Regions from separate parts of the Paenibacillus sp. BIC5C1 genome, predicted to be linked through region 1. Evidence: riboswitches for the same ligand, from Rfam matches in the RefSeq annotation. Region 1 holds a riboswitch; the other holds the start of a gene.
The links. A riboswitch is a leader RNA that binds a small molecule or an ion and turns the genes downstream of it on or off. The one in region 1 is predicted to bind S-adenosylmethionine.

Region 1 (15,750 bases):
TACTTATAAGCGGATAATAAAAAAAGACGAAGCGTCTCAAAATGTGGAGCACTTCGTCTTTTTGCTATTTCAAACCCAATCTTTTTTGCGGAAAATAAAGAACATGCTCAGGCCCAGTGTAACCATCAGGCCAATAACCACAAAATAACCATACTTCCAGTCCAGCTCAGGCATGTTCGTAAAGTTCATCCCATAGATGCCCGTGATAACGGTCAGCGGCATGAACACCGTGGTAATGGCGGTGAACACACGCATGATTTCATTCGCCCGGTTGGCGATACTGGATTGGTAAGCTTCTCGCAAGTTCCCCATCAAGTCCCGATAAGTCTCAAAGGTTTCAGATATTTTCACAGCATTCTCATAAATGTCGCTGAAATACTTTTGCAGTTGATCATCAATAAGACGCAAATCTTTTTTATTGAGTGTGTTAATGACCTCTTTCTGAGGTCCCAGCACTTTCTTCAGCCATAAAATCTCACTGCGAAGCCCGATAATCTCATTTAGATGAGATTTCTTGGTATGCATCAGGATGTCTTCTTCAAGCTTCTCAATGCGCGCTTCGATTCGGTCACCAACGGTGAAATAATTATCAACAATCAAGTCAACCAGCAGATACAGCAGCTTATCCGGCGTACTGATTTCCTGTTCCCACAGGATCGGTTTCAATGTCCGCAATTCGCTGACTTTCTGTTTGGTTACACTGATAATAAAGTGTCTGCCAAGGAACAAGTTGACGGCACGTAAAAAAATCTCTTCATCATCAAAACGAATGCTATTAATAACAATAAAATAATGGCTCTCATAAATTTCAATCTTCGGACGTTGTTCTTCGTCACTCAAACAGTCTTCCACGGCCAGATCATGCATCATGAACAGCGGTTGAAGTACCGCCAAATCGTCTACGTCTGCATCAATCCAGTAAAACCCCTCCGCTGGTGGAGTCAGCGCCTGCTGAATGTCGTCCACCGGAATAAATACACCGTTATTTACCAACCGGATTTTCATTATTCATCTACTCCTTCTGCACCCGCCAAATGGGCGGATTTCATCAATATGGGCGCAAAAAGAACAGATCAGCCGGTCGGCAGCGGAGCCTGGAAGTCAGGACTGCGTTCGCTCTATAGTCAAACGGAAGTAACGTCCCGCTGCCGGCATGCTGATATCAATTCTCTATGCAGTTTGTCGGAATTCGGCTGCCAGTCAGGCCTCGGGTCGCCATCCATTGAATATGTCACCTCTCACATAAGGGTTTATAACACTTGTCTAGTATACCGCTGGTACAGGGTCCTTTCAAGCGCAAAAATGTGTCGATTTCGCGCCCTGGAGCAGTGTATGACAACGGATGATGAACGGTTCCGATCCTGAGGAACAGACATTGAACTACACCTTGACGTGAGGGGATTAATGTCTTAAAGTAAAAGGTGAACCACACTAGTTATTACAATTGAATAAAGCGAAATCTTATCAAGAGTAGGTGGAGGGACTGGCCCGATGAAACCCGGCAACCGGCGGTATACCGCACGGTGCTAATTCTTGCAGCGACCAAGTGTCCAAGTGACACTGTTGTAACTGAGAGATGAGAGAGGCGCATATCTATTTACATATGACCTTTCTCGGAATCCGAGGAAGGTCTTTGTTATATGCACCGACTTCTCAGCAGTGATTTTCGCTAAGGAACTTGAGCTTGCCGCCAGCAATGTGGTTGCAATTCAGCGCCTGCAGGCAAGCTCATGGCAGCCTATAACTGTACGGATGCGAATCGTATCGAGTCCGCAGTGGCTGCATCTATTTATGCACAAGGAGGAGTTAGAACCACCATGCCAATCAAAATTCCAGACACACTGCCTGCCAAAGAAGTACTTGCAGGAGAGAACATCTTTGTCATGGACGAGACATCTGCTTACCAGCAGGACATTCGTCCACTGCGTATCGCTATATTAAACCTGATGCCCACAAAGGAAACGACAGAAACTCAATTGCTTCGTTTGGTGGGTAACACACCCATTCAGGTAGATATCGTTCTGGTTCATCCAAAGTCTCATACGTCCAAGAACACTTCCCAGGAATATTTGGACTTATTCTACAAAACCTTTGATGAGATCGAACACCGCCGTTTTGACGGCATGATCATTACAGGCGCTCCTGTAGAGCAAATGGACTTTGAAGACGTGAACTATTGGAAAGAAATCCAGGAGATCTTCGAATGGACCAAAACGAATGTAACTTCGACCATGCATATATGTTGGGCTTCCCAAGCAGGTTTATACCACCATTTCGGAGTTCCAAAAGTTCCGCTGGATGAAAAATGTTTTGGCGTATTCTCACATACGATCAACAGATCCAATGTGCAGCTGCTGCGCGGATTCGATGAAGTATTCAACGTCCCGCATTCTCGTCATACGGAAGTGCGACGTGAAGATATTGAAAAAAATGATAACCTTGAAATATTGGCTGAATCCGAGGAAGCGGGTATTTTCCTCGTTGCTACCAAAGACGGCAAACAGATTTTTGCAACCGGACATGCCGAGTATGACCCGCTTTCATTGAAATGGGAATATGACCGTGATGCAGCTAAAGGCATGGACATTGCGCTGCCTAGACATTATTTCCCGAATGACGATCCTTCCCGTGTTCCCCCAGCCACTTGGCGGGCACATGCAAACTTATTATTCTCTAATTGGCTCAATTACTATGTGTATCAAGAGACACCTTACGATATTGGTCCACAAATTTAATCGACATTACAGGAGGATGCTGCAATGGAAGACAACAAGTTGAAAATCGAAAGTCGATTGGCCCAAATTGGGTCTATCAATGAACCGGTAACAGGCGCCATTAATTTTCCGATCTATCAATCCACTGCGTTTCGCCACCCAAAGCTTGGACAAAGCACGGGATTTGATTATATTCGTACGACCAATCCAACCCGTAAAGTGTTGGAAGAAGCAGCGGCAGCGTTGGAATCCGGTGATGCAGGTTTTGCCTGTAGCTCCGGCATGGCCGCTTTGCAAACGATTTTCGCTTTATTCGGACAAGGGGATCATCTGATTGTATCGCTAGATCTGTACGGCGGAACGTATCGTTTGCTTGAACGCATCCTGTCTCGATTTGGTGTGACAGCAAGTTACGTCGATACCAATGACTTGGCAGCTCTGGAAAGTATTCGTCAACCGAATACTAAAGCGGTATTTATTGAGACACCAACCAATCCACTAATGATGATTACGGATGTGGAAGCGGTATGCTCCTGGGCCAAGAGCCACAACTTGCTGACCATTGTGGATAATACACTACTGACTCCGTTCTTCCAGCGTCCAATTGAACTCGGTGCTGATATCATCATCCATAGTGCCACGAAGTATCTGGGTGGTCATAATGATGTACTTGCGGGATTAATTATTACCAAAGGGGAAGAACTGTCAGCCGAAATGGCATTTCTGCACAATTCCATAGGAGCTGTATTGTCTCCAAGCGACTCCTATCAGCTGATGAAAGGCATGAAGACACTCGCTCTTCGCATGGAGCGGCATGAGTATAATGCTTTGACGATTGCCAAGTACCTTTTGGAGCACCCAGCCGTTAATGAAGTGTATCATCCTGGTTTGTCGGCTCATCCCGGATTTGAAATACAGAATAAACAATCCAGTGGGAATACGGGCATCTTCTCTTTCAAAGTAAAGGATGCTCGTTATGTTGAACCATTGCTGCGTCATATCAAACTGATTGCTTTTGCGGAAAGCCTCGGGGGTGTAGAGTCGTTGATGACTTACCCTGCGGTACAGACCCATGCGGATATTCCGATTGAAATTCGTGACGCTGTAGGTGTAGATGACCGTCTGTTGCGCTTCTCTGTAGGGATCGAGCACGCCGAAGATCTGATTGCCGATCTGGGCAATGCACTAACAGCTGCACAGCAGGAGATAGAAGGGGGAACGCATCATGAGTGAGCAAAACCATAATGCCAACAATCATGAACGGAATGTTCATTCCGACCTGAAGTTCGACACCAAGCTGCTGCATTTCGGTGACGAAATTGATAAAACCACCGGGGCTTCCAGTGTGCCAATTTACCAGGCATCCACATTCCATCATTTTGATATTTTTAATCCACCTCAACATGATTATAGTCGTTCCGGTAACCCGACACGTCAGGCATTGGAGGATTACATTACATTGTTGGAAGGCGGAGCACGCGGATTTGCCTACTCCTCAGGGATGGCTGCCATCTCCAGTGTGTTCATGATGTTCTCGGCAGGCGATCACATGATTGTGACGGAAGATGTATATGGAGGAACGTATCGACTGCTTACTTCCATTCTGAGCCGGATGCAGATTGAGACTACCTTTGTGGATATGACCAATATTGAGGAAGTAAAGGCAGCGCTCAAACCGAATACGAAGGCAGTTTATATGGAAACACCTTCCAACCCGACACTTCGAATCACGGATATTGCTGCAGTCACCTCCTGGGCACAGGAACATGAGTTAATCTCCATTCTTGATAACACCTTCATGACGCCTTATTACCAGCGTCCGATTGAGCTCGGGGTGGATATTGTCGTACATAGTGCGACCAAGTTTCTTGGCGGACACAGTGATGTGCTGGCAGGTTTAGCCGTTGCTCGTACGGATTCATTGGGCAGACAGCTAAAACAATTGCAGAATGGACTTGGAACCGTCCTTGGTGCCCAGGAATCCTGGCTGCTGATGCGTGGTATGAAAACCTTGGGTGCGCGCATGGCACATAGTGAACAAAGCACAGCGAAGCTGGCTGCTTGGCTTAGTGGACGCAGTGATATTACGGCTGTATTTTATCCGGGGCTGCTGGATCATCCTGGGCGTGAAGCTCATGAACGTCAGTCAAGCGGATACGGCGCTGTCGTGTCGTTTGACGTAGGTTCGGGAGATCGGGCCAAGGCTGTACTCAACCGTGTGAAATTGCCAATTGTTGCTGTGAGTTTGGGTGCGGTTGAAAGTATCCTGTCTTATCCTGCGATGATGTCTCATGCGGCTATGCCGGCTGAGGTTCGCCGTGATCGAGGTATAACTGACGGATTATTGCGCTTCTCGGTTGGTCTGGAAGACATCGATGACCTGATTGCAGATCTGGATCAGGCACTTCAGGACTCGTAGAGTCAATAGTATTGAAACATGGGTGTTAGAGCCTGCTGAAAAAGAATTGAAATAGATGGCATATGTAAACATTTTTATTAATTTTTAAAGCACCTTCTCATAAGGTGCTTTTTTTCACATGTAACCTGTGTTACGATATGTGGAGTACAGAAATGCGATGTTGCCACCAAAACTTTCATCTATATGAGCAAGTTGGGACGGATCGTGATTATATTTTCTCTTCATGAGGGAGGCTTTTTTACGATGAGTACGGTAGACCGTATCTTAGATAAAGCCCTTCGGGGCGAACGTTTGGACTTGGAAGACACGATTCAGCTGTTTGAATCAAATGAAGTAGACAAAATCGGGGCAGCCGCCAATGTGATTGTAAAACGCATGCACCCCGAACCATACAGAACATTTGTAATTGGGCGTAACGTCAACTACACGAACGTGTGTGATGTGTACTGCCGTTTTTGTGCTTTCTACCGCAGACCTGGCTCTGACGAAGGATATGTACTTCCCGATGAAGTCATCTTCCAGAAGATCCAAGAAACCGAAGACGTGAATGGTACCGAGATTCTGATGCAAGGCGGAACGAATCCAAATCTGCCGTTTAGTTATTATACCGATCTGCTCAAAGCGATCAAGGAGCGTTTCCCTAATATTACGATGCACTCCTTCTCACCAGCCGAAATTATGAAAATGGTTGAGGTGTCCGACGGTCTTACTTTGGAAGAGGTTGTACGTGCAATTCACGAAGCGGGACTCGATTCCCTGCCTGGTGGTGGTGCCGAAATTCTGGATGACCGTACACGCCGTAAAATCAGCCGTTTGAAAGGTTCATGGCGCGATTGGATGGACGTTATGCAGACAGCTCACCGTATCGGTATGAACACAACGGCAACGATGGTTATTGGCCTTGGTGAAACGATGGAAGAGCGCGCACTGCATCTGCTTCGGGTACGTGAAGCTCAGGATGAGTGCATTGCGAACAAGTATGATTCCGAAGGATTCTTGGCGTTCATTCCTTGGACATTCCAACCGGATAATACAAACCTGAAGCTGGAGCGTCAGACGCCAGAAGAGTACCTGAAGACGGTAGCGATCAGTCGACTGGTATTGGACAACATCAAAAACATTCAATCCTCGTGGGTAACGATGGGACCTGAAGTCGGCAAAAAATCACTTGAATTTGGCTGCAACGACTTCGGTAGCACCATGATTGAAGAGAACGTGGTATCTGCTGCAGGCGCAACATACAAAGTTAACATTGGTTCCATTACGCAACTGATTCGGGAGTCCGGTTATATTCCAGCACAGCGTAACACAAGATATGACATCCTGCGGACGTTTGATGAGAATAATGCCATTCAACAAGATTTTGTAATGCAGAACTAATATATATTTTAAAGTACATTATGCTGATGAATTGAATGGTTAAGTCCATTCAGTCAGTTTGGATAAGAAGTCCGTTGATTACTCTTTATAAGGGGAATCGGCGGACTTTTTAATTTCACTTCACACCAAGCGATTATTCACAGATCATCAAACAGTACATATTACGCATTTGACGATATTTTATATTGGAATTCAACTGTTACAATGAAAGGACACGTGAGTAAGCAGACATGCTTGGGAAGGGGCAGGCCGATGAAAACAAGAAGACTTGGGAAGACGGAATTGGAAGTACCTGTACTGAGCTTTGGAGCATCCTCTCTAGGTTCCGTATTTCGTGATATTGACCGAGGTGAGGGTGTTCGTACGGTTCACGCCGCTGTAGATGCAGGGATGAACTATATAGATGTTTCGCCCTATTATGGATTAACAAAAGCTGAAATGGTGCTTGGAGAAGCCATCCGTAGTTTGCCACGCAGCTCGTTTACGTTGTCGACCAAGGCTGGACGTTATGGGGAGAATGCATTTGATTTTTCACGTAAGCGGATACATGAGAGTGTACAAGAGAGTCTAGATCGACTGCATACCGATTATATCGACATCCTGTTCTTGCATGACATTGAATTTGTCTCTGCAGATATTATTATTGAAGAAGCTTTTCCAACCTTACTCCGCCTAAAAGAGCAGGGAGTCATTCGCCATGCAGGGATTTGTGGCTTACCGCTGCGGTTATTCGAAAAGGTGCTGCCACAGATTGATGCCGACGCTATCATTTCCTACTGCCATTATGCATTGAATGATACTTCACTGCTGTCCTTGCTGCCCCTTTTGGAAAAGAAAGAAGTTGGCCTTGTGAATGCTTCGCCTCTTTCCATGGGTTTATTAAGCACAAGAGGCACTCCTGCCTGGCACCCGGCAGATGATCAAGTGAAGCAGGTTTGCCTGCAAGCGGCGCGGTTCTGTGCGGAACAGGGCACTAATATTGCGAAGCTTGCCGTACAGTTTGCAACAGCCAATGAACGGATTCCAACAACACTGGTCAGCAGTGCAAGTGAACATAATATCCGTCACAATGCAGCTTGGATTGATGAACCCCTGGATCAGGACCTGTTAACAGAGGTACTGCGTATTCTGGCTCCAATTCATAACGAGAGCTGGGCCAGCGGACGCCCTGAATATAACATTGAACATAACATGAAGTCACAAGCATCATCGAAGGGGGAACAGGAGTGAGAGCTGTTATATGTGAAGAAATAAATCGTTTAGCGTTACGAGACATAGCTGAACCTGAAAGAACCGAGAATCAGGCGCTGGTAACCATCCGCCGAATTGGAATTTGTGGCACAGATTTGCACGCCTACAAAGGTAATCAGCCATTTTTCACCTATCCCCGAGTACTTGGGCATGAGCTTTCAGGGATTATTGAAGAGATTGGCCCCAATGAAGCGGGCTTGAAAGCAGGAGATCAGGTAAGTATTATTCCATATTTACATTGTGGTCATTGTATCGCTTGTCGATCAGGGAAAACGAATTGTTGTGTGTCCATGCAGGTGATGGGTGTACATGTGGACGGCGGCATGCGAGAGAGGATTGCTGTTCCTGTCTCCCATCTGATCCAAGCCGAAGGACTTACGCTGGATGAAACTGCGATGGTAGAGCCGCTGAGTATTGGTGCTCATGCGGTCAGAAGAGCAGCCATAAAGCCTGGTGACCAGGTTGTGGTCATTGGAGCTGGACCCATTGGCCTGGGGGTGATGGCTTTTGCTAAACATGCGGGTGCTAGGGTCATTGCCATTGACCGGAATGTGGACAGGTTGGAACTTAGCCGCATGTGGGCTGGAGTGGATGCTATGGTTCAGGCCAATGAACAAGCGGCACAACAAGTTGCTGAAATCACGAATGGGGACTATGCGACGGCTGTCTTTGATGCAACAGGAAACATGCAATCGATGAATAATGCCATCCAATATGTGGCTCATGGTGGACAATTAATCTTTGTTGGACTGGTCAAAGCCGATATTTCCTTTCATGATCCAGACTTTCATAAGCGGGAGATGAGCATTCTGGGCAGCCGAAACGCCACACGGGAAGATTTTGAACAGGTCATGTCGATCTTGCGGGAGAAGAAATTGAACATGGATGGCTACATTACACACCGGTCGAGTTTGGATCAATTGCCTGAATCAATCGACACCTGGTTACAACCGGATTCGCATGTAGTGAAGGCAATAGTGGAATTATAAAAATAATCAATGAAAAAACTCTCTCTGACCTTAATGAATGGTTAACATTCATAGGAAACAGAGAGAGTTTTTATTTGCCCAACCTATAGGAATCTAGATTATTTTTCCGGGTTCGTCACAATACCTGCATGTGGATCAATATGACGCACAATGGATTTGAGCCAGATCATTTCAAGGAAATGAATCTCATAGTAGAGTGCTCCCGGAACGTGTTGGATCCAACCTTCAGCGACAGCAGGGTGCCCTGAATCCGATGAAGCATCCAATGTTCCAGGTTCACGGCGCAGCCGTTTACGGATGGCTTTTTCAACTTGAGCGCTTTGTGTGGTTAAAATACATATTTTGCGCTTAGCTGTGAATCCGCGGAATGCAATATACACCATTTCATATGCAATGAGATAAGCAATTACCGAGTACATCGCTTGATCCCAACCGAAGACAACACCAGCGGCGGTTAGAATCAACAAGTTGAGCAGCATGATTATTTTTTCGATAAGCATCCGTTTCCCGCTAAATACACGTTCAGGTGGACGGGAGGACGGATCACCGATTTCCAGCGTATCCAGTGTCCCACCATACCGCACGACTAGACCGATTCCTAGACCGAGACATAATCCGCCAAACATGGCAGCAGCCAGCGGGTGCTCGACAAGCGGCGGCATGGGATGAAGCACAATGGCACCAATCGAAAAGACAACCAAACCCAGAACAGTGACCAGTACGAATTTCTTTTGCACGAGTCTATAGGACAGAAAAATGAACGGAACGTTGAACAAAAACAGGAACAAACCAATCCTCATTTCGGTCCAGTGGGCGAACAACGAAGAGATGCCCGTAATGCCTCCAATAATGATCTTATTGGGATGTAGAAACAATTCAAGTCCCACGGAGGCCAGAATTCCACCCGCTATTACAAACAATAAATTCAACAGGCGACGGGCAGATGATAATCTGGTCTTGGCGGTTTGTGGCACCGGATTAGCCGATATCAGAGGTGCTTTCATAGGTCATCCTCCTTTGTGCGGCTTTCGTGCAATTCTCCCTGGGTTAATCACAGAAAGATCGGCGGTAGAGCCGCGATTACGATACGTTGTCTGTCTGAACAGACAAGGGGGTTACCCTTCTTTCTGCAGAACCTTCGGTTCTTCTTTCTTCTTCCGAGGATCTTTGAACTTAAATATTTTATCCAATAATCTGAACACATGTTTGGACTCTTTTGTTAATAACGGTCCAAGGATTGCCAGAATGAGTACATATAATGCGGCGAACGGTTGCAGCAGCGGGAGAAGTCCCCCGGCTTTACCCATGTTGGCCATAATGATTGAAAATTCACCACGTGACACAATGGTCAAACCGATATTGGCTGATGCTTTCGGTGATAGTCCTGCACTGCGCCCAGCCAGCATGCCTGCAAGGAAGTTTCCGAATAGTGTGAGCACAACTGCGATCAACGCAAGCCACACAGCTTCCCCTCCAAGAGACAACGGATCGATGGACAATCCAAAGCTGAAGAAGAAAACAGCTCCGAAGAAATCACGGAATGGCAGAATCAAGTGCTCAATCCGTTTTGCATGTTCCGTTTCAGCCAGTACCAAACCAACAAGCAAGGCGCCAATGGCTTCAGCGACATGAATGGTTTCGGAGAATCCGGCAACGAGGAACAATGCACCGAAAATCACAAGGGAGAACAACTCATTGGAGCGAATCTTAAGCACCTTGTTGAGCAGAGGTGTTGCTTTACGTCCAAGAATAATGACAATGAGCATGAATCCAAGTGCGATGAGTGCCGATACAATGACTCCTCCGATGGAGGATGAATCACTGAGCACAAGTCCAGACAAGATGGAGATATATACAGCGAGAAATACATCTTCAAACATGATAATTCCGAGAATCATTTCCGTCTCCGGATTCGCTGTTCGTTTCAGATCAACGAGTACTTTGGCGACGATGGCACTGGATGAAATGGTGGTAATCCCTGCAATGACAAGAGCTTCGGCGGCTGGGAAACCGGAAGCAAAACCAAAAATCAATCCCAGCGTGAAGTTAATCCCAATATAGATGGATCCGCCGACTGCAATGGATTTACCTGATTTGATCAAACGACCAACCGAGAATTCCAGCCCAAGATAGAAGAGCAGGAAGAGGATACCAATGCGGCCCATAAACTCAATAAACGGCTGACTTTCAATGAAACGGAAGTCCAGATGCCAGATCTTCATGGCATGAGGTCCGACGGCCATCCCGATCAGAATGTAAAATGGAACGACCGAAAATCTCAGTTTTGCGGATAAGAGTCCGGCTGCTGCAATGAGCACAAGTGCCAGACCCACTTCGAATATCAGATGATCCATCGACTCACCCCCTTCCGGTCAGGAGGAGGGATTTGAATAGCTTTTGCTGATTGCGTTCGCCAACGGCTACTACCGTGGACTCTGCACTAATCACGACCTCCGGACCGGGGCTGATATGTTTTTTGTGATTCTTCTCTACAACGGCAATAACCGTTGCCCCTGAGTTTTGACGAACGTCCAGTTCACCAATAGATTTACCGATACATCCGTAGGATGGCTCGATTTTGTACCATTCAATGATCAGATCGTCAAACGTTACTTCAATATTTTCAAGCTGCTTTGGTTTATAGGTCAATCCACCAACGATGGCAGCAATCTGTCTTGCTTCATAGTCATCCAGCGTAATCATGGAGATACTTTGGTCTGGGTCATCGTACTCAAAATGGTACATTTCCCGTCGACCGTCATCGTGAATAATGACAATGATTTTATCTCCACTGCTCGTTTCAATCTGAAATTTCTTGCCGATTCCCGGCAAATCTGTTTCGCGTACATCCATGGATAGTATGCCTCCTTAAATTGAGGGCTGGCCACAGAAGACAGGCTTATTTCCCGAAAATAGAATGAACTGTTGCGCTTAGGAACATTAAATGATGCGGGTAAACAGAGCCAGGGACTCCTGACACACAGCCTTGTGTTGTAAATTTTTAATGTAAACGGGGATAACAAAATAGACGTTAACAAATAGGTGTTGCCAAATAAAACTGATCGATATCTAACATTTGCTAAAAGGGTTAATAGTTATGCACAAGCACACCGTCTTTCAGACAGAGGTGTCTCCATGCAAAGCAACCTAAATTACGATGTAACGGCTAGCTAAGAGCGTTCACGTAAATTGGTGCTATAGGGGTGGGAGATACATACATACTGGTGAATTTGATAGGTAGCAGAAATAATCTGCGTTTAAACAGACAAATCAACGGTTTAAAGGGTAGACGCGGTGTTGGAATTCGCAGCATTAGCAACAAAGCGAGCACAAGAAAGACAGGTTTGTTATGCGTGACCGCAATCAACTTCGACATGACTTGTGGGTATTTGCGAATGGCAGGTTTCTGCTGAGACTCCAATGTGTGGACAAGCACTTCCTTGTTGGAAGTCGTCTCAACGGTTACCTCAACAGCGGATTCCGACTGCATCGGAATAGGGAAGGACAACGCTTGGAATACGCACAAAATGATAATAAAAGCGTAACGGAGTATTCTTGGTTGTTGTCTCATTTTGGCTTCCCCCCTTTTCCGTGAAACATACTGTTATAAAAATAATAACACATTTTTGTCTTAACTCCAAACGGTTTGATAATATACTGAGAAATCATGACACGCTTTCCATCAATCCGCTTCGTATATCCCTATCGGCCTTGCCATATACTTTGAACAGGAAGGAAAGGAGTGATTCTTATGGAACTGTTCGCCGTATGGACCGATGTATCAGGGCAGGAAGAAGCGGATCAATTTTATCGTTGTGTGAAGGAAAAAACCAAAGGTTTACATATAAGCAAAAGAGGATTTCGGCTCACCTTCAAACATAATGATGGCAGAGCGGCCTGGGTATGCAGAGGCAATGAGAATCACGCTGACTTCCAGCAGTGGCTGCCTCAGATCAGTGATTTGCTTGCGTCGGGGCTTGCAGATTACATCATGGATACGCGTGAACGTAGTATGGTAGAAGAGATGATTTCGAAAGCCTGCTCAGTTATGGATGAACATGAGGTGGAGAAGGTAAACCGGATATGCATGCCATTGTTATTTAATGGTGACTTGGATCAGCCAGGCCTACGGGAGCGTCGCCGTACCACTTTGGCCAATGGATTGAAGCAGGATTTGGAGGAGGTTCATTTTTTTCATCTTGAAGGCATTCTTAATTTTCGGATTCGGCAGTATAAACAGGAGCTTCATGAGCTGGTAGAATATGCACTGGATGAGTTCTGGATGGATCGTCAATATGAAGAGTTTATGGGATTACTCAAATATTTTGTATTCTTTCAGGAGGCGAAAGTACCTCTTGTGCATTTGATACACAAAGGATTACATGAATTTCAAGTACTGGATGCTGCGCTTAATGTCCTACCCGTACAAAAGGATGAACAGGTCGTCGTGGAGATGCCAGGGCTTGAATTGGAAATGGATATCGAAGATATGATCGTGAGTACGCTGATTTCCATCTCACCTGAAAAGGTCATGCTGCATACACGCACTCCAGATCTGCCTATCATCTCTACGATCCGTCAGATCTTTGAAGACAAGGTGCAGTTATGCCATCATTGTCCTGAGTGTGAAGTACTGCGCTCCGGATTGTTGACAGGTCTTGACGCAAGTGATATCGGCAATTATAATAACTGTTGATCCATGATTTATTTGAGTTGTTATGGAACAATAAACAAAAGCGTTGACAAAGACAAGAGCCATGCGCACGGTCGGTGCAGAGAGAGGGAACCAGGCTGAAATTTCCTCCGGATGCCACGTTTGGTTTACCCCTTTGGAGCTGCAGTTTTGAAAATGGATATAAATATTGCCTCATAATACAGGTAGTCATCCATGAGTAAGGATATGCCGGGTCATGCCCGTTACCGTCATGCCAATGAGGGCTGTACTTCCAATATGGATGAAGCAGCTGAATTAGGGTGGAACCACGAGAGTATACAACACTCGTCCCTTTGCCGGGACGGGTGTTTTTTGCGTTCCTTTGCAAAATTGCAGGAACAGCAATAGATTATCCATCCAAGAAATATATGGACAGAGGTTGAATTTACAGGAGGAATGAGACAAATGGCAGTTAACATTAAACTACCCGATGGTTCGGTTCGTGAGTATGCCGACGGAAGCAGCATTGAAGATGTGGCCGCTTCGATCAGTAGCGGACTTCGCAAAAATGCCGTAGCCGGCAAACTGGATGGAATCGTAGTGGACTTGTCCACAACACTTCACGAGGGAGCATTGGTGGAGATCGTAACACTGGATTCACCAGAAGGTCTGGAAGTGATGCGTCACAGTACAGCTCACTTGCTTGCTCAAGCTGTGAAGCGTTTATATGGAAACAAAGAGGTGCATCTCGGCGTTGGTCCTGTCATTGAAGATGGTTTCTACTATGATATGGATCTGGAACAACCGCTCAATCCCGAAGATCTGCAAAAGATCGAGAAGGAAATGGAACGTATTGTTAATGAGAATCTGCCAATTGTACGTAAGGAAGTTAGCCGCGAGGAAGCGATCAAAATCTTCGAAGAAGTGGGCGATCCTTACAAGCTCGAATTGATTCGTGACTTGCCAGAAGACAGTGTTATCACTATTTATGAGCAAGGTGAATTCTTCGACTTGTGTCGTGGGCCACACGTGCCATCCACCAGCAAAATCAAAGTATTCAAACTGATGAATGTTGCCGGTGCTTACTGGCGTGGAGATAGTAAAAACAAAATGCTGCAACGTATTTACGGTACTGCTTTTGTGAAAAAAGCACAGCTTGATGAGCATTTGCACTTCCTGGAAGAAGCACGTAAACGGGATCACCGTAAATTGGGTAAGGAACTCGAAATCTTCACATTCTCCCAACTGGTTGGACAAGGCCTGCCAATCTGGTTGCCTAATGGTGCGAAGCTGCGCCGGACGTTGGAGCGTTATATCGTAGATTTGGAAGAGAGCCTCGGATATCAGCATGTATACACACCGGTGCTTGGTAATGTTGAGTTGTACAAAACATCCGGACACTGGGAGCACTATCAGGAAGACATGTTCCCTAAAATGGTTATGGACAATGAGGAACTCGTTCTTCGTCCAATGAACTGTCCTCACCACATGATGGTGTACAAGTCCAGCATGCACAGCTACCGTGATCTGCCGATCCGGATTGCCGAGCTTGGCATGATGCATCGTTACGAAATGTCGGGCGCGTTGACAGGTCTGCACCGTGTACGTGCGATGACGCTGAACGACTCTCACATTTTCGCACGCCCGGATCAGATCAAAGAAGAGTTTGCTCGTGTTATTGAACTGATTCAAACGGTTTATAAAGATTTCGGCATTCACGAATATCGTTTCCGTTTGTCCTATCGCGATCCTCAGGATACCGAAAAATACTTCCAGAATGACGAGATGTGGGAGATGTCCCAACGCATGCTGCGTGAGGTTGTGGAAGAACTTAACCTTCCATTCTATGAAGCAGAAGGCGAAGCGGCATTCTATGGTCCAAAACTGGACGTTCAGATCAAGACAGCACTCGGCAAAGAAGAGACATTGTCTACTGTACAATTGGATTTCCTCCTGCCAGAGCGGTTTGAGCTTGAATATGTGGGAGATGATGGGCAGAAACATCGTCCAGTCGTTATCCACCGTGGTGTAATCAGTACGATGGAGCGTTTCACTGCATTCTTGCTGGAGAACTTTGCAGGGGCTCTGCCACTGTGGTTGTCTCCTGTACAGGCGAAGGTTATTCCGGTATCCGGAAACTTCGACGACTATGCACGTGAAGTGGAAGCGAAGCTGAAACGTGCAGGCATCTCTGCTGAAGCGGATCTGCGTAACGAGAAGCTTGGTTATAAAATCCGTGAAGCACAGCTTGAGAAAATGCCTTACATGTTCGTCGTTGGTGAAAATGAACGTAATGCAGAGGGTGTATCTGTGCGGAAACGTGGAGAAGGCGATCTCGGCATG
Region 2 (15,750 bases), 3.1 Mb from region 1:
CCCGCTATTTTCAAAATAAAACAGTCTGGAGTGTTCCAGAAACCGGTCCACGATGCTGATCACCCGAATATTCTCGCTAAGCCCCTCTACCCCTGGACGCAAGCAGCACACACCGCGCACGATCAGATCAATCTGTACCCCAGCTTGAGATGCCAGATACAATTCATCAATGATATCCTGATGGGATAAGGAATTGATTTTGGCAATAATTCTGGACGGTCTTCCCTTGAAGGCATGCTCCCTTTCCCGACGTATGAGCGCGAACAGCTCATCCTTCATGCCGTCAGGGGCAACGCGGAATGCCTGCAGCGCTTTGGGTCCTGAATATCCGGTAATCTCATTAAACAATTCCGATGCGTCTTCGCCAATGATGGGATTGGAGGTAAACAGCCCTACATCGGTGTACACTTTGGCTGTACTTTCATTATAGTTACCTGTTCCAACATGCACGTACCTTCTCAGACCACTCTGTTCCCTGCGTACAACGAGAATAATTTTGGCATGAGTCTTTAATCCGACCAATCCATATACGACATGACAACCTGCCTTCTCCAGCGTGCGGGCCCATGCAATGTTCCGTTCTTCATCAAATCTGGCTTTTAATTCAACAACAACCGTCACCTGTTTACCGCTCTCGGCTGCATGAGCCAGTGCGGGGATGAGACGGGAATCCCCATTCACCCGATATAACGTCATTTTGATCGCCATCACGCGCGGATCTTCCGAAGCTTCCACAATGAAGTCCGTTACCGGCTCAAACGATTCGTATGGATGATGCACAAGCACGTCCCGTTTGCGCAGCAGTTCGAAGTGACTTTCCCGGGGAAGGAACTCCAGAGGATACACAGGCTGCACCGGACTATATTTCAGATGAGAGAAGCCATCCAAACTATCTACAAACCCGGCCAGAAAGCTCAAATCCAGCGGTCCATCAATTTCGTACACAGGGTCTTGAATATCAAACTCTTCCTGTAATTCTAGCAACGCATCCGGGCGGAAATCCCTGCATATTTCCAATCGTACCGGTGCTCCCCGGCGTCTGCGCCGCAGCTCCTTCTCGATCGCCTCAAGTAAATCCTCAGCTTCTTCTTCATTAATGGAAAGATCCGCATTGCGGGTCACTCTGAATTCCTGAACAGCCAGCGGCACATATCCGCTGAATAAGGTGTGAATATGATGCTTGATGAGATCCTCAATCAGAATGAACGTTTTCTTTTTGCTATTCGCCCGCAGAGGTACCTGAACGACCCGCGGCAGATTAGAGGGAACCTGAACGATAGCCAAAAATGGCTCACCCTCCTGCTCTTCTTCCTTCTGCAGCATCACGGACAGATATACAGACTTATTGTGTACCAGTGGGAATGGCCGACTCGAATCAATAGCCATCGGTGTTAAAACGGGAAAAATGATCTCGTGAAAGTACTGGTCCATTGCTCGCTGTTGGGTCATATTCAGATCTGTATATTCCTGAAAATGCACGCCTTTCTTGGCGAGAAGACGAATCAGCTCTCGATAAGTTTTATATTGCTCGGCGACCATGGTCCCCGTTCGTTTAATCAATCTACGGTACAAACCGGCAGGGGTGTAGCCCGTAAAATCCTTTTGCGTATATCCAGCCTTGATCTTCTCTTTCGTCTCCGCTACCCTTACACTTACGAACTCGTCCAGATTACTGGCGACAATACCAAGGAACCTCATGCGTTCCAGCAGAGGTGTTGTTGGATCTTGCGCCTCCTGAAGCACACGACGATTGAATTCTACCCAACTTAAATCACGGTTAACGTAGTTACCTGTTTTGACATCTCTATGCATGTATGGCCTCCGAATTTGTTACATATCTATTCTTGGTTAGATGTTCTGAACTAATTGTACTATTCGTGATTGGCTACAAGCGTCAGCGTAGTGTAAACGCAATGTAAAATTTATGTAAATGATACCTCATGACGATAACTTTTTCCATCCCTTTACAAAGAGCAGGAGACAGAGTAAAGTGATCTACAGTGTAAAATGTCCGGTTGCTGTCCACATTCTAAAATTGTTATTGTTAAAGGAGTATATAATGAAATCGAACAAACCTAGAACGTTACAAAAAAATATAGAGTTTTTCACAGCTGCACTATCCCAATGCACAGTAACTGCATGGCAGGAAGATCCAGCTGGCGTATATTGTGAAGTAGGTCGTGGCATCGTAGAGCAGATCAGCGAAGATAGCGTGAGAATCCGCAACGATAACGGTACAAAGAGCCATTATGACCGGGATATCACGATGTTCCAAACCGAAAAATAATTTTGCGTATATATGAAAAAAAGACTAGCTTTCCGGAAAAGAGTGTTGTATACTCTTGGCACAAGGAAAGGAGGTGCGTCAACATATCTAATCACATGTTGAACGTGTCCCTTACCCGATCCACTAGCTCAAAATAACTGATTCTGGTGGAGGCGCGGGATACGGATCAAGGTTTCAAAAAGCGCCACGGGTAGAAAAGCCGTCTTCGGACGGCTTTTTGTTTTGTCTTTTTTCGGGAGAGGTTGAAAAAACAACCATAATATTGGAAATGGACCCTGTAGCTGAGTAAACGTTGCTCGATATAATTAAGTTGCAATTCAACCTATATTCGAGGAGGCATATTGTAATGTTCAAAAATGTAAGGGGTTTCAAAACATCCATTGCTCTGGTCTTTGTTTTGTTATTCACCTCCATTATGCTGCCAGCAGGCCAGCATGCCAGTGCAGCACCGAGCTTCGCCAAAGGAGCCGACATCAGTTGGGTGCCCGGGATGGAAGCGCAAGGTTACAAATGGAAAGACAAAAACGGTGTACAGCGTGATATTATTGATATTTTGAAAAATGATTACCAGATCAACTCCGTTCGTATTCGTGTCTTCGTTAATCCTTCGAATGATTATGGTAACGGTTACATGAACAAAGATCGTGCTGCTGCTCTGGCTCTGCGTGCCAAAAATGCAGGCATGAGTGTCATGCTGACACTGCACTACAGTGATTCCTGGGCTGATCCGGGTCAGCAGACGAAACCTGCGGCCTGGAAAAACTACACGTTCCAACAGCTGATGGATGCTGTATGGAATCACACGCGTGAAGTCATGACGGCCATGCAGAGCAAAGGCGTAACCCCTGATTGGGTACAAATTGGTAACGAAACAAGCAACGGCATGTTATGGGAAGATGGAAAAGCATCCACAAACATGAAAAATTATGCGTGGCTGGTGAACACGGGCCATAATGCCGTAAAATCCATCAGCACCAACACCAAAACAATTGTTCACCTCGCAGGTGGGGATGATAACGCCCTCTATGTATGGAATATCGGTGGTCTGATCGATAACGGTGCCAACTTTGACATGATTGCCATGTCCCTCTATCCTTCCGCTTCCGGCTGGAACACAGCTGTCACCAATGCTGTGAATAATGCCAAGGATCTGATCAACCGGTATGGTAAAGAGATTATCGTATCGGAAATCGGGATGGATAATACCCAACCAGCTGCCGGTAAAAGTTTCGTCGCAGCGATGAAAACGCAATTCCGAAACCTGCCGAGCAGCAAAGGTAAAGGTGTATTCTATTGGGAGCCTGAAGCAACGCCGGGTTACAACGGCGGTTACAGCAAAGGTGCCTGGCAGTCTAACGGCTTGCCGACTGTAATGTTGGAAGGATTTATCGACTAAACACGGGGGGGTTAGAAGTGTGTTGGGGTGCAGCAGGTGGCCGTTACAGTTACGGATCGTTCTTTCGATCGCTGTTATCCCCAGATTTTTTTGAATGTCCTATTCCATAGGCCAAAATCCGGGGATAAAGGCGAACGCTACCGCTTCTTCAGAATCGATTCCGTGCCCTCCACTGCGCTCGCTGCTTATGAGATACTTCTAAAATGTGGTTAGTGGGAATTTGGGGTATAAAATGAGAAGGCGCTACTTCCATTGGGGAGTAGCGCCTTTTGTTGGGGATTGTAGTAAGTTGATGGGGATGGATGAGTTGAGGTAGGCTAGGTGGTTAGTTTTCAATTCAGTTAGATCGAATTTGTTGGATTGGTTTCATGTTAATTAGGAACGCTTGATGAATCTGAACGTAAATAGTCTTATCGCTCATATACTTGTATAATTAAGATAAAAGATTCAGACAGCACATGTGCAACCTTATTTCAAAGGTGGGAAAATATATGGGATTTTTAAAAGAACTGGGCCAGTTTGCTGGAGAAGTTACCGGAAAAGTACTGGGCGGCACCGTCCGAGTGGCCGGAGAACTTACAGGGAGTCCATTCATTAAAGAAATTGGTAATGGTGTAGAAAAGGCTACGATTAACACAGGGAAAACGGTAGGACAACTTGCCAGCGGTACATACGATATGGCGAGTGGTGTGATCAGAGAAGACAACACAACGTTAGATGCGGGACTTGCCGATATTGGAGGTGCTGTTTCCAATACAGCTAAAGGCGTAGTGGTATCAGCGAAGTATGTGTATAACGGTGGCAAAGATGTGGTTGTCGGCATGAAAGACGAGGACATGGAGAGAGTAAAGCTCGGGGCAAAGAATCTAATTGCCGCTGCCGCAGTCACTACATTGGCTGTAGGACTCGTTGAGGTTGTAGATGGTGTCGAAAGTATGGAGTCGGCAGAGTCCGTAGAATTGATAGAAAATCCAAATACAGACGTTACACCTCAGTAGCATATCGAGGATTTTAGAGCTTCAACTTCGAAAGAAAAAATGGACGCTAATCATCATAATGATTGGCGTCCATTTTTTCATCACTCAATTCAATTACTTCGCTTCGCCTACAACCGTAAAGCGTTCGTTCTTATGCTGCGGGTTTTCGATCTCATCGACCAAAGCGATGGCATAGTCAGCATAGCTGATGTAACTGTTGCCTTCACTGTTCACCAGAATCTGATCTTTACCTGACTCGTACTTGCCTGTGCGTACACCCTCTGGATTAAAGAATCCCGCCGGGCTCAGGAACGTCCATTGGATACCTGAGGAAGCTTGCAGATCCTGCAAGTTTTTACCCTGGTTGGTTGCTGTTGCTTTGTATGCATCAGGGAACCCAGGGGAGTCTACTACCCGCAAGGTTTGGGTTTCATCTGTGAACAGACTGCCTGCACCACCAACAACGATCAGACGCGTTTTCGGCGCCTCTTTCAGAATGTTAATCAGGGCTTGTCCTGCTTCCACATGCAGATTCTCTTTACCGGCTGGTGCACCAAATGCATTGACGATCACGTCGAATGATTTGGCATCCTCTGCCGTGAGGTCGAACACGTCTTTTTCAAGTACATTCAGACTTTTATCTTCCACTCTGGATGCATTACGAACGATCGCAGTCACTTCATGCCCTCTATCCAACGCTTCCTTCAAAATCAAATTCCCTGCTTTGCCTGTCGCGCCAATAATTCCAATCTTCATCATAATCTCTCCTTTGGCTAGGTTCTGCTAAATCTCATAATGTAACTATATTAGTTACAACATAACTTGTCAACTTCACTTCCTCACTTCTCAATAAAAAAATTGTCCTAGGTGCCCCCTTAATATGAACAAGCAAAGTCATATCAAACCACCACGCAAAAAAAGACCTCCATAACGTGATTAGCACAAGACTAATCCGCTATAGAGGTCACGAGTCACAAATATTAACAATCTTTATCCGGTACGCCCGCTTCTTCACGTGTACGGAAGGATGATCCACAGCCGCATGTTGCCACTGCGTTCGGGTTGTGAATGGTGAAACCGCCGGACATGCCGGATTCTTCAAAATCAATTTCAAGTCCATTCAAATATTTCAGGTTTTCCTTCTCTACAACAACCTTCATATCTTGAATATCCATATAGAGGTCCTCATCGGACTCTTTATCGTCAAAGCCCATGGCGTACGAAAATCCGGTACAACCGCCCGGTGCTACGCCAAGACGCAAGAACATACCAGGGGTCTCTTGTTGTGCAAGCATTTCTTTCAATCTGTCTGCAGCCGTTTCGCTGATGCTAATCATGCCAGGTCACTCTCCTTTTTCATATAAAATCATGTTCAAAAAGGGCGCTCTTCAGTACCAAGAAGATGGGATGAAGATAGAAATGGAGTAGCGGAGCGTAGGCAAAACTACGTGAGCAACGGACATTTCGGCTGAATCCCATATTCGACGCTGAGATGCCGCTAGGCACCCTTCGTAATCAAAAGCGTACTTTTTGAACAACCTTTCGTTAACTCTTCTTTAAATTATACTCCACCCCGTCAAGGGGCTCAAGTCATCTTTGCCTGTTTCCGCGTTCCCCCTTAACTCCTTTTTCTTCCCAGTGTATTGAACCCCCGGGACACGAGGTTTATAATGAGTAGGTGATCGCTTTGAAATGTCGATATTTTGTCATGACTTATTCGAGTGATGATCATATATAGAGTTGTAATTTTTTTCACATTTCGAGACTGTACGCAGTCCCCAATGCATATAGAGTCACAAGACTCACTTTAATGAAAAAATTAGCTTTACGTACGCAGCACAGGCTGCACCGGGTAAATAAGAGTTAGTCCATATAAGAAGCGGCAGATGACCGCATCTTTTCTATGTAGTTCTGTAAGTAAGTCCTACACACAACTCGATTCCGGTTAAGAATAGGAGGATACAAAATGTCTACATTGGTAACACCGTTCACAGACAAAAGAATGGCTGAAATCGTTGAGAAAGTGCAGAACGGCGTAAGGCTGACTGTAGAAGACGGCGTTTATCTGTATGAATCGGATGATCTGCTGACTTTGGGCCAACTGGCCAATGAGGCCAACCTGCGTAAGAATGGCAAGAAAGTTTATTTTATTGAAAACATGAGCCTTTATTTTACCAACGTATGCGAAGCTCACTGTGCCTTCTGTAACTTCCGCAAAGATCAGGGCGAAGATGGCTCTTACACATTGTCTGGTCAGGAAATGATTGATTACGTAGAACAGCATATTCACCCAGGTGTACGCGAGTTCCATATTGTAGGCGGACATAACAACCATGTTCCTTTTCAATATTATGTCGATTCCTTGCGTGCTTTAAACGAGAAATATCCGGACGTTACGCTGAAAGCCTACACGGCTGCCGAGATTGATTTCTTCACTCGCATCAGCGGACTGAGCATCAAGGAAGTACTGCAAGAATTGCAAAAAGCAGGTCTGAAATCACTGACTGGCGGCGGTGCTGAGATCCTGTCCGATGAATACCGCAAAAAAATGCGCGTAAACAAAGCGAACGTTGACCGTTATCTGGAAGTGCACCGTACTGCTCATAATCTGGGCATGCGTACCCATACCACGATGCTTTATGGATCCATTGAGTCCTATGAAGATCGTGTGAACCATATGGTACAGATTCGTGAATTGCAAGATGAAACCAACGGATTTATGGTCTTTATCCCGCTTTCCATGCAACCGAAAAGCAAAAACGCCAGTATCATGCGTCGTAACTCAGCATACGAGGATCTCAAAACGATTGCGATCAGCCGTTTGATGCTGGATAACATCGATCATATCAAAGCGTACTTTATTAACATCGGTCCACAGCTGACTCAAGTCGCGCTTGGATTCGGCGCTTCGGATGCACACGGCACGATTGTTCGCGAACGGATTAGTCATGCTGCAGGCGCACTAACACCTGAAGGTCTTACCCGCAAAGAGCTTATATGGTTAATTAAGGGTGCTGGACGCATTCCGGTTGAACGTGATACGTTCTACAATGAAATTCAAGTATACGAATAGCATCTAGCATGAGCATCATTCCCATAAGCGACTTTCATTCTACCCGGGAGCGTTTGGCATGGAGTGGTGCAGATTGCTGAAGCATATCTGTAATTTTAAATGCCCATTTTCAATTATTTCAAATCCAGATTAAAAAACAGGAGCAGCTATGTAATTGCATAGCTGCTCCACAGGTTACAGCCCCGTTCACTCGGGACTGATGCAGAAAGGAAGCCGAGTCATGAAAAATTTCGTCATTCTCGGAGGCGGCTACGGTGGCCTCACGATTATCAAGGAACTTCTGGAAGGTAAGATCCCGTCAGATACACAAATCGTGTTAGTGGACCGCAGCCCCTTCCAAGGATTGAAAACTGAATATTACGCACTCGCAGCAGGGACCGTATCCGATTATGACCTGCGTATCCAATTCCCAGTCAGCGACAAAGTCACTTATCGTTATGGAGAAGTAACTTCGATTGACTTGGAACAACGTCAGATTGAATTTGAAGGCCAGGACCCATTGGAATATGACAAGCTCGTAATTGGACTTGGATGTACAGACCGATTCCACAATACGCCGGGAGCCGAGGAATATAGCTGTACGATTCAAAGCTTCAGCAAAACACGGGAAACCTACCTTCGTCTTAACGAAGTTAAAGCTTATGGTAATGTGCATATCGTCGGCGGTGGCTTGAGCGGCGTCGAGATGGCTGCCGAGCTTCGTGAGAGCAGACCGGACCTGAACATCAGTATCCTGGACCGTGGTGAACGTGTATTATCCGCTTTTCCGCAGCGCTTGTCGGCTTATGTTCATGAATGGTTCGGCGAACATCAGGTCGAGACACGCGGACATATTGCCATTTCCCGACTTGAACCAAATGCCATTTTCAACCGGGATGAGGAAATTCTAACGGATGCGGTAGTATGGACTGCCGGAATTCAGCCCGTAAAAGTTGTACAGGATCTCGATGTGACCAAGGATCCACAAGGTCGTGTCGTACTGAACGAATATTATCAAATTCCTGAATATACCGATGTCTATGTAGTAGGTGACTGCGCCAGCGTGCCTTATGCACCAAGCGGTCAGGCTGCCGAAGTACAGGGTGAACAAATCGCCCATATTCAGCATGCCCTCTGGAAAGGCGAAAAGCCCAATCCGCAGCCACTCAAACTTCGTGGCACACTCGGTGCACTCGGCAAGAAGGCTGGATTTGGGCTGATGGGCAAAACGTCCATGATGGGACGTGTGCCACGTATTCTAAAAAGCGGTGTGCTCTGGATGTCCAAGCGTCATCTCGGTTAATCGAGATCCAACTCATCCCAGGCATCGGCTTCGGCAATTTTGGCCAAGATGGCGTTATATAAATCTTCCACTTTATCGGTAATGACTAACTCGCCATTCACCAATGCAAATGGAGTCATGTAACATTGGCCGCAATTGCTGAGGCAGCCGTATTCTATCACATCATAGTCTGGATTTTCTTCCAGTTGATCCATGACTTCATCTGTGCCAAAATGCATATTATTGGCACAAAATTCAATAATCGGTCTCATGTAGGTTCACCTGCTTTGTTTGACCATTTTAATTTGTGGCCAATTGTAATATACTATAGTGAGGAAAGGAGTTGAAAAAAATGAGCGAAAACGCACAAAGCACCATGTATGATGAGGTATCTGAAGTGCTTGACAAACTTCGTCCGTTCCTGCAACGCGATGGCGGTGACGTGGAACTGGTCGACGTGGAGGACGGCATTATTAAGCTGAAACTGGTCGGTGCCTGCGGCAGCTGCCCAAGCTCCACCATTACCTTAAAAGCCGGGATTGAACGCGCCCTTCTCGAAGAAGTTGAGGGTGTCGAAGAAGTCGTACAAGTATTCTAATCAATCCTTCACGAAATAAACCTCAAGAGCCTTTCGCTTCGCATGAAGTGGAGGGCTCTTTTTTTGTTCTATGCATCCTCACGCTGTATGTTAGGACGAATCGGATCAAGTCCTCCAGATACATCCATAATGTTACCTGTTATAAAATCGGAATGATCCAGACACAGATAAGTGATCACCCGCGCAATATCTTCACCGCTCCCAGGACGTCCTCTCGGGGTTTCCTCGTCGGTTATACCTGCCATTTCATCAATCGTTTTCTCTTTGTTGGCACCGCGAATATCACCTGGACAGACCATATTAACCGTAATGCCGTAGGGAGCTTCCTCCACAGCAAGTGTCTTTGTAAATGAAACCAGACCTACCTTCGCAGCAGCATAAACCGCCCGATGAGGCCACGACCTCGCTTCTCCCGCATGACTGAAGCCAAAATGGATAATTCGTCCCCACTGCTTGCGCCGCATCTCCGGCAATACACGCTGATCCAGCAGCATCGGTCCAAGCAGGTTTCCTTGCACAAGCATCTGAACCTCATCTTCGGAATACTCGGCAAACAGTCGACGTTCACGGACAAAAGGACCCGCGTTATTCACAAGAATATCAATGCTGCCCAGTTTCTCTTCAACCTGTGCAACGAGCATGGTGATCTCTTCTTTCTTGGAAATATCGGCCTGAATGGCAATACACCGCACACCCTTGGCAATAATCTGAGCCTGTAACGACTCAGCTTCCGTACGGCTATGTACGTAATTCAGAGCAATATGACAACCCTGATCCGCCAGACTGAGGGCCGTCATTTTACCAAGACCTTTGGCACTTCCCGTTATGAGGGCAATCTTTCCCTTCACGTTCATCCCCCTCTTCAAAGAGCAGTCACTCATCCAGTATAAAAGATTTATCATCCCCTCACAACTCGCGTTTCCCACCAATCTGTACCATTTGCAAGAAAGTGTAAATCAAGGACTAAATACTTATCTTTCAAACATCAGAAATAAAATGAATTAGGTCTTTTGTAGGAAAATTAACCCTTTATATCCAAAATTCCCTTGTTTGGTCTGGATGCCTATGTTAATGTCGATAAGTCCTTATTTTCTTATGAATATAACGACACAATACATATGTTCATGTCAATGACAACATTGCATGACAACTTCGAAAGGAATACAGCGTAAATGAAAAGATGGTTAGCCTCTCTACTCGCAATTTTGCTTATCGCCTCATTTCAAGCTCCATTCTCGACCACAGCATCTGCAGAAAGTGAAAGCAATAGCTCCACCGAAGATTATCAATGGATTGATGGGCCTTCAAACGTAGTACTTGATAACAAAGCAACATTAAACGTAGCTGAAAATCTCTCCTATCTCGATGCAGCTAACACCCAAAGGTTCCTGGAAGACACGGACTCCTTCCCCAATGGAACGGAAATCGGAAGCATCTATGGCGCCGGCGAAAACTCCAACTGGTATGTTATCTTTGAATATAACGATACCGGTCATGTCGACGACAGTGAAAAAGACGATCTGGACGCCGATGAACTGCTCGATAGCTACAAAAGAGGTACAGAAGAACAAAATGAGAAAACAACACCCGAAAACCAGCTGTTTATCACCGGATGGGAAATTGAGCCCGCCTATGACAGCAGCAAACATCAATTGATCTATTCTCTTGGTCTTGAGGATGCAGAGCGGGAAAAACTCGTCAATTACAATGTGAATGTACTCACCCGTGAAGGATACATCGGTGTTATCCTCGTTACGGATAGTGCCAATTTTGAAGAAAACCGCAAACAGTTTGAAAACTCCGTGCTTAACCAGCTCAACGTGATTAAAGGAAACACCTATGAAGATTTTGATGCATCCGTAGACAAAAAATCAGAACTTGGCCTGACCAGTCTGATTCTCGGTGGTGCTGGTGTAGCTGTAGCTAAGAAAGTCGGATTATTGCTTTTGCTCAAAAAAGGATGGTTTGTCATCGTGGCCGCTATTGTTGGTGCTTTCGGATGGATTCGTCGCAAGCTGACTGGACGCAAAAAGGAGGCTGACCCTGGAGATCAGAATTCGCTATCTCCTGCAGAGGAAGCTTACCAACAGCATGCTGCTGGTCAGGAGTCAGCAGGCTCTGATAGCCAACAAACAGATGGACATTCGGATACTGATCCGAATAAACGTTAAGCTTATAAGTAAAGGAATTAACGTAATCCTACATCGAAGTGCTCTTACATCAAAACACTCTTTAACATCGATGTACAAAATAAAAAGCCCTGTATTCTCATAAAGAGAATGCAGGGCTTTCTTTAGTAATTCCTTAAGAAGTGAGCCGAGTATACACTGTATTTCAGCTTAATCGTTCAGCTTAAAACGCAGGTTCTACAGCACCTTGATAACGATCTTTGATGAATGTTTTAACCTCTTCGGAATGCAGAGCTGCAGCCAGTTTTTGGATAGCATCTGCATCTTTGTTATCTTCACGGGATACGAGGATGTTTGCATAAGGGTTACCTTGCAGGTCCTCAATCAGCAGCGCATCCTTCTCTGGGTTCAGATTGGCTTCCAGCGCGTAGTTGGCGTTGATGAATACCAGGTCTGCTTCATCCAGTTGACGAGGCATCATGGCTGCATCCAGCTCGATGATATTCAAGTTTTTCGGATTGGCTGTAATATCCTGAATCGTAGAAGTGATATTTGTGTTGTCTTTCAGCGTGATAAGTCCTTCTTTTGCAAGCAACAACAGTCCACGACCGCCGTTGGATGGGTCATTAGGGATGGCTACTTTTGCGCCGTCTTTCAACTCATCCAATGATTTGATTTTTTTGGAATAGCCAGCAAATGGCTCAACATGCACAGGTGTTACAGCAACGAGGTGGAAACCACGTTCTTTGTTCTCTGTATCCAGGTAAGGCTGGTGTTGGAAAAAGTTCGCATCCAGTTGTTTATCTTCAAGCTGTTGGTTAGGTTGAACATAATCATTGAAAGTCACGATTTGCAAGCGAATACCTTCAGCTTCGAGTTCAGGCTTGATGCTTTCCAAAATTTCCGCATGTGGTGTAGGTGATGCTCCAACTTTCAATTCTACGGTGCGCGGTGCGCCTCCAGCATTGTCAGCTCCGCTGTCTGAATCCTTGTTGTTTCCGCAAGCCGCAAGAACCGCAATCAGCATAATGCTAAGTAGAGCAAAAGACCATTTTTTCATGTGTAAAACCCCTTCTCCAATAAATTTTTTTTGCATTTTGCCCCAAACCGATACCGAATCAGGACAAATGCTATATATGTGTTATTTCCTGGTGAACCATTTAACCAAACGATCGCCAGCCATCTGAAGCACTTGCACCAGAATGATCATAAATACAACAGATATAATCATAATTTCATTCTGATAACGGAAGTATCCGTAGTTGATTGCCAATGTTCCCAGACCTCCACCACCAACCATCCCCGCCATCGCCGTGTATGAAACGAGGGTTACGATTGTAATGGTAATTCCAGCTAAAAGACCCGGTAATGCCTCTGGCAGAAGCACACGCCGTACAATCTGTCCGGTCGAAGCTCCCATCGCCTGTGCTGCCTCAATGACGCCACGATCCACTTCACGCAGTGTAGTTTCCACCAACCGGGCAAAGTATGGAGCTGCGGCAATGACGAGCGGTGGTATAACACCCAGCACACCTGTCGCTGTACCGACCAATGTACGCGTAAACGGAATGAGTGCAACAATCAGAATGATAAATGGCACTGAGCGCAAAATGTTTACAATAAACGATAGTATCGTGTACACCACTTGAGACTGGATTGAAGCCGACCTTGCCGTCATAAACAGCAATACGCCTAGCGGCAAACCAATGATGATCGTGAACAAGCCCGATGCTCCCAGGATTTGCAGTGTTTCAATAGAAGCCTTACCTATTTCTTCCCAACGTACCGTTGAAAAATCCATTTAACGGAGCACCTCCACATCAAGTCCCTGATCCACTAACTCTTTAATGGTGAGATTAATCTCATCTGACTGCCCCTCAAACCGAACGGTCAGCTGTCCATAGGGTACTTGTTTGATCGTTGAAATGGTGCCTTGCAAAATGGCGAAATCCACTCCTGTTTTACGAACTGTTCTGGACAAAATCGCCTCATAGGTTTTATTGCCCAAGAAGGATATTTTCACAAGCTTAGAAGCTCCGTTCGTCTGTAATGAGACATCTGCACTCGCCAGAGCGGTCTCTTCTAATGCAATTCCCACCTCATGGTCCCGCATCATAAAGTCACGCGTAATGGCATGCTGCGGCTTGAGGAATACTTCCGTCACCGGCCCTTGCTCCACGATGCCCCCCTGATGGATAACCGCCACCTGATCACAGATATTCTGGATCACGTGCATTTCATGGGTGATTAGCACAATCGTGAGGTTATACTTTTCATTGATATCCAGCAATAACTTCAGAATCGAATCGGTTGTCTGGGGATCCAGTGCCGATGTAGCCTCATCACATAGCAGCACGTTCGGATCACTCGCGAGTGCTCTCGCAATACCTACCCTTTGCTTCTGTCCGCCTGACAGTTGGGCCGGATATTTATTGCTGTGGTCCTCCAGTCCAACCAATGCGAGCATTTCCTTCACTTTCCGATCCATTGCAGCCTTGGGCGTATTAACGAGCTTCAAAGGAAAAGCCACATTGTCATATACCGTAGCTGAGGATAACAGATTAAAGTGTTGAAAAATCATGCCAATCTTACGCCGTTGTTGCTGCAAATCAGACTTATTGAGATCGGTTAGGTTGATTCCATCAACCCAAACCTCGCCTGCCGTGGGGCGTTCGAGCAAATTGATACAACGGATCAATGTACTCTTGCCTGCACCGGAATGACCGATAACTCCAAATATTTCACCCTTGCGGATATTCAAATTTAGATCGGATAAGGCCGTCGTACTTTTTGAACCTTTACCGTACGTCTTGGTTAAACCTTTTAATTCAATCAAAGTTACTGCTCCTTCCCACTGCCTACATGTATCTTTACCCGAATGAAAGGAAAACTCCCCTTCATCGTACAAAAAAAGAGCCCCTTTTGCAGAAACAAAAAGGGCTCTTCACGTGAAAGATTATACCTTCTCATCTGCCAAAATCGTGCTCTGCACCATTTTGTAGGAATTAGCACCTAACATCTATAAAGTATGACACAGCTGTCATGCAGTTATAAATCGGTTGCCGGGCTTCATCGGGCCTGTCCCTCCGCCGCTCTCGATAAGAAATATTTAATTTATAAGTTCAGTAGTAGTTATAATGTTAATGTCATAAATGTTAATTCCATCTAACTGTCGATCAGGAACTCAGTATAATCCAAGTATTCCGATTTGTCAAAGGCAAATATTACTATCCAATTAGTTCGTCGATTGGTGCATTACCTGCTTATGCCACTTCTCGTTAATGTAGCCATAGGCTGCTTTTAACGTCTCACATACCATATCCACACCCTGCCGGAGTTCCAAAAGATGCTGATCCAGGTCTTCCAGCTTTACTTTCCCTTGCAAAGTCTGGTGCAGCTGCCACAGATCATCCTGCATTTCGGAATTCATGTAATGAATCTCCATGTTTCGTCGTTTGCGCAATTTGCTCATCGGCTCACGGTATGAGTCCTTGATCCGGATCAGTTCATTGGCAAGAACATAATGCAGCTTATCATATCCGAACTGTCTTAATACGGTGAAATAAGAATAATGTGTTTTAACATTGGTTGTATTCAGCTCAAATATTTCATTCAATACCGTACCTAACTTATCCAGAATGGCAAAACATCGGATGAAGCCATCCTTATAGAAATAGACGTAACGGGCATACTCTGCTTTTTCTGGTATTGTCATATCATCCGTAGAGCCCGCTTTGACTTTCTGACGGAAATGGGAAGCTGCAAAACAGCTTTGCTCCAATTCATCCAGCGAAGAGATCAATCCCTGGGTCCATATATACAGTTTACGAAAATCATGGGTAGGATCATGATCCACATGCATCTGTCGCTGAAATAGCTCAAGCGTGTCCGCCATCGCTTCCATCGCGTCCTTTAGTATGCCTTCGTTCTTACGCGGCTTTTCACCCAGCAACGTTCGCAGCATATATAGCCTCCTCTTTCCACTCTGCAGATCATCAAATTAATAATAATTTATCATATTAAACAAAA

Region 2: another riboswitch for S-adenosylmethionine. It lies ahead of RS891_RS26390 (methionine ABC transporter ATP-binding protein); the one in region 1 lies ahead of metA (homoserine O-acetyltransferase MetA).

Annotation. Positions count from the first base shown of each region.
Region 1 covers NZ_CP135922.1:1,948,881-1,964,630, forward strand. Annotated here, with positions in the region: gene corA (magnesium/cobalt transporter CorA) at 70-1,005, opposite strand; SAM riboswitch class I at 1,459-1,583, shown strand; gene metA (homoserine O-acetyltransferase MetA) at 1,818-2,735, shown strand; gene RS891_RS08990 (aminotransferase class I/II-fold pyridoxal phosphate-dependent enzyme) at 2,760-3,947, shown strand; gene RS891_RS08995 (trans-sulfuration enzyme family protein) at 3,940-5,133, shown strand; gene mqnC (cyclic dehypoxanthinyl futalosine synthase) at 5,377-6,513, shown strand; gene RS891_RS09005 (aldo/keto reductase) at 6,766-7,743, shown strand; gene RS891_RS09010 (zinc-binding alcohol dehydrogenase family protein) at 7,740-8,753, shown strand; gene RS891_RS09015 (YitT family protein) at 8,852-9,757, opposite strand; gene RS891_RS09020 (cation:proton antiporter) at 9,869-11,107, opposite strand; gene RS891_RS09025 (cation:proton antiporter regulatory subunit) at 11,112-11,606, opposite strand; gene RS891_RS09030 (hypothetical protein) at 11,920-12,324, opposite strand; gene RS891_RS09035 (putative sporulation protein YtxC) at 12,505-13,449, shown strand; gene RS891_RS09040 (hypothetical protein) at 13,642-13,815, shown strand; gene thrS (threonine--tRNA ligase) at 13,873-15,750, shown strand, end outside.
Region 2 covers NZ_CP135922.1:5,886,665-5,902,414, forward strand. Annotated here, with positions in the region: gene ppk1 (polyphosphate kinase 1) at 1-1,812, opposite strand, end outside; gene RS891_RS26325 (hypothetical protein) at 2,060-2,287, shown strand; gene RS891_RS26330 (glycoside hydrolase family 53 protein) at 2,703-3,683, shown strand; gene RS891_RS26335 (hypothetical protein) at 4,175-4,681, shown strand; gene RS891_RS26340 (NAD(P)-dependent oxidoreductase) at 4,775-5,416, opposite strand; gene RS891_RS26345 (HesB/IscA family protein) at 5,641-5,997, opposite strand; gene mqnE (aminofutalosine synthase MqnE) at 6,627-7,733, shown strand; gene RS891_RS26355 (NAD(P)/FAD-dependent oxidoreductase) at 7,954-9,015, shown strand; gene RS891_RS26360 (YuzB family protein) at 9,012-9,266, opposite strand; gene RS891_RS26365 (NifU family protein) at 9,347-9,592, shown strand; gene RS891_RS26370 (SDR family oxidoreductase) at 9,661-10,440, opposite strand; gene RS891_RS26375 (DUF2167 domain-containing protein) at 10,765-11,763, shown strand; gene RS891_RS26380 (MetQ/NlpA family ABC transporter substrate-binding protein) at 11,945-12,781, opposite strand; gene RS891_RS26385 (methionine ABC transporter permease) at 12,863-13,522, opposite strand; gene RS891_RS26390 (methionine ABC transporter ATP-binding protein) at 13,523-14,557, opposite strand; SAM riboswitch class I at 14,685-14,826, opposite strand; gene RS891_RS26395 (Cthe_2314 family HEPN domain-containing protein) at 14,957-15,685, opposite strand.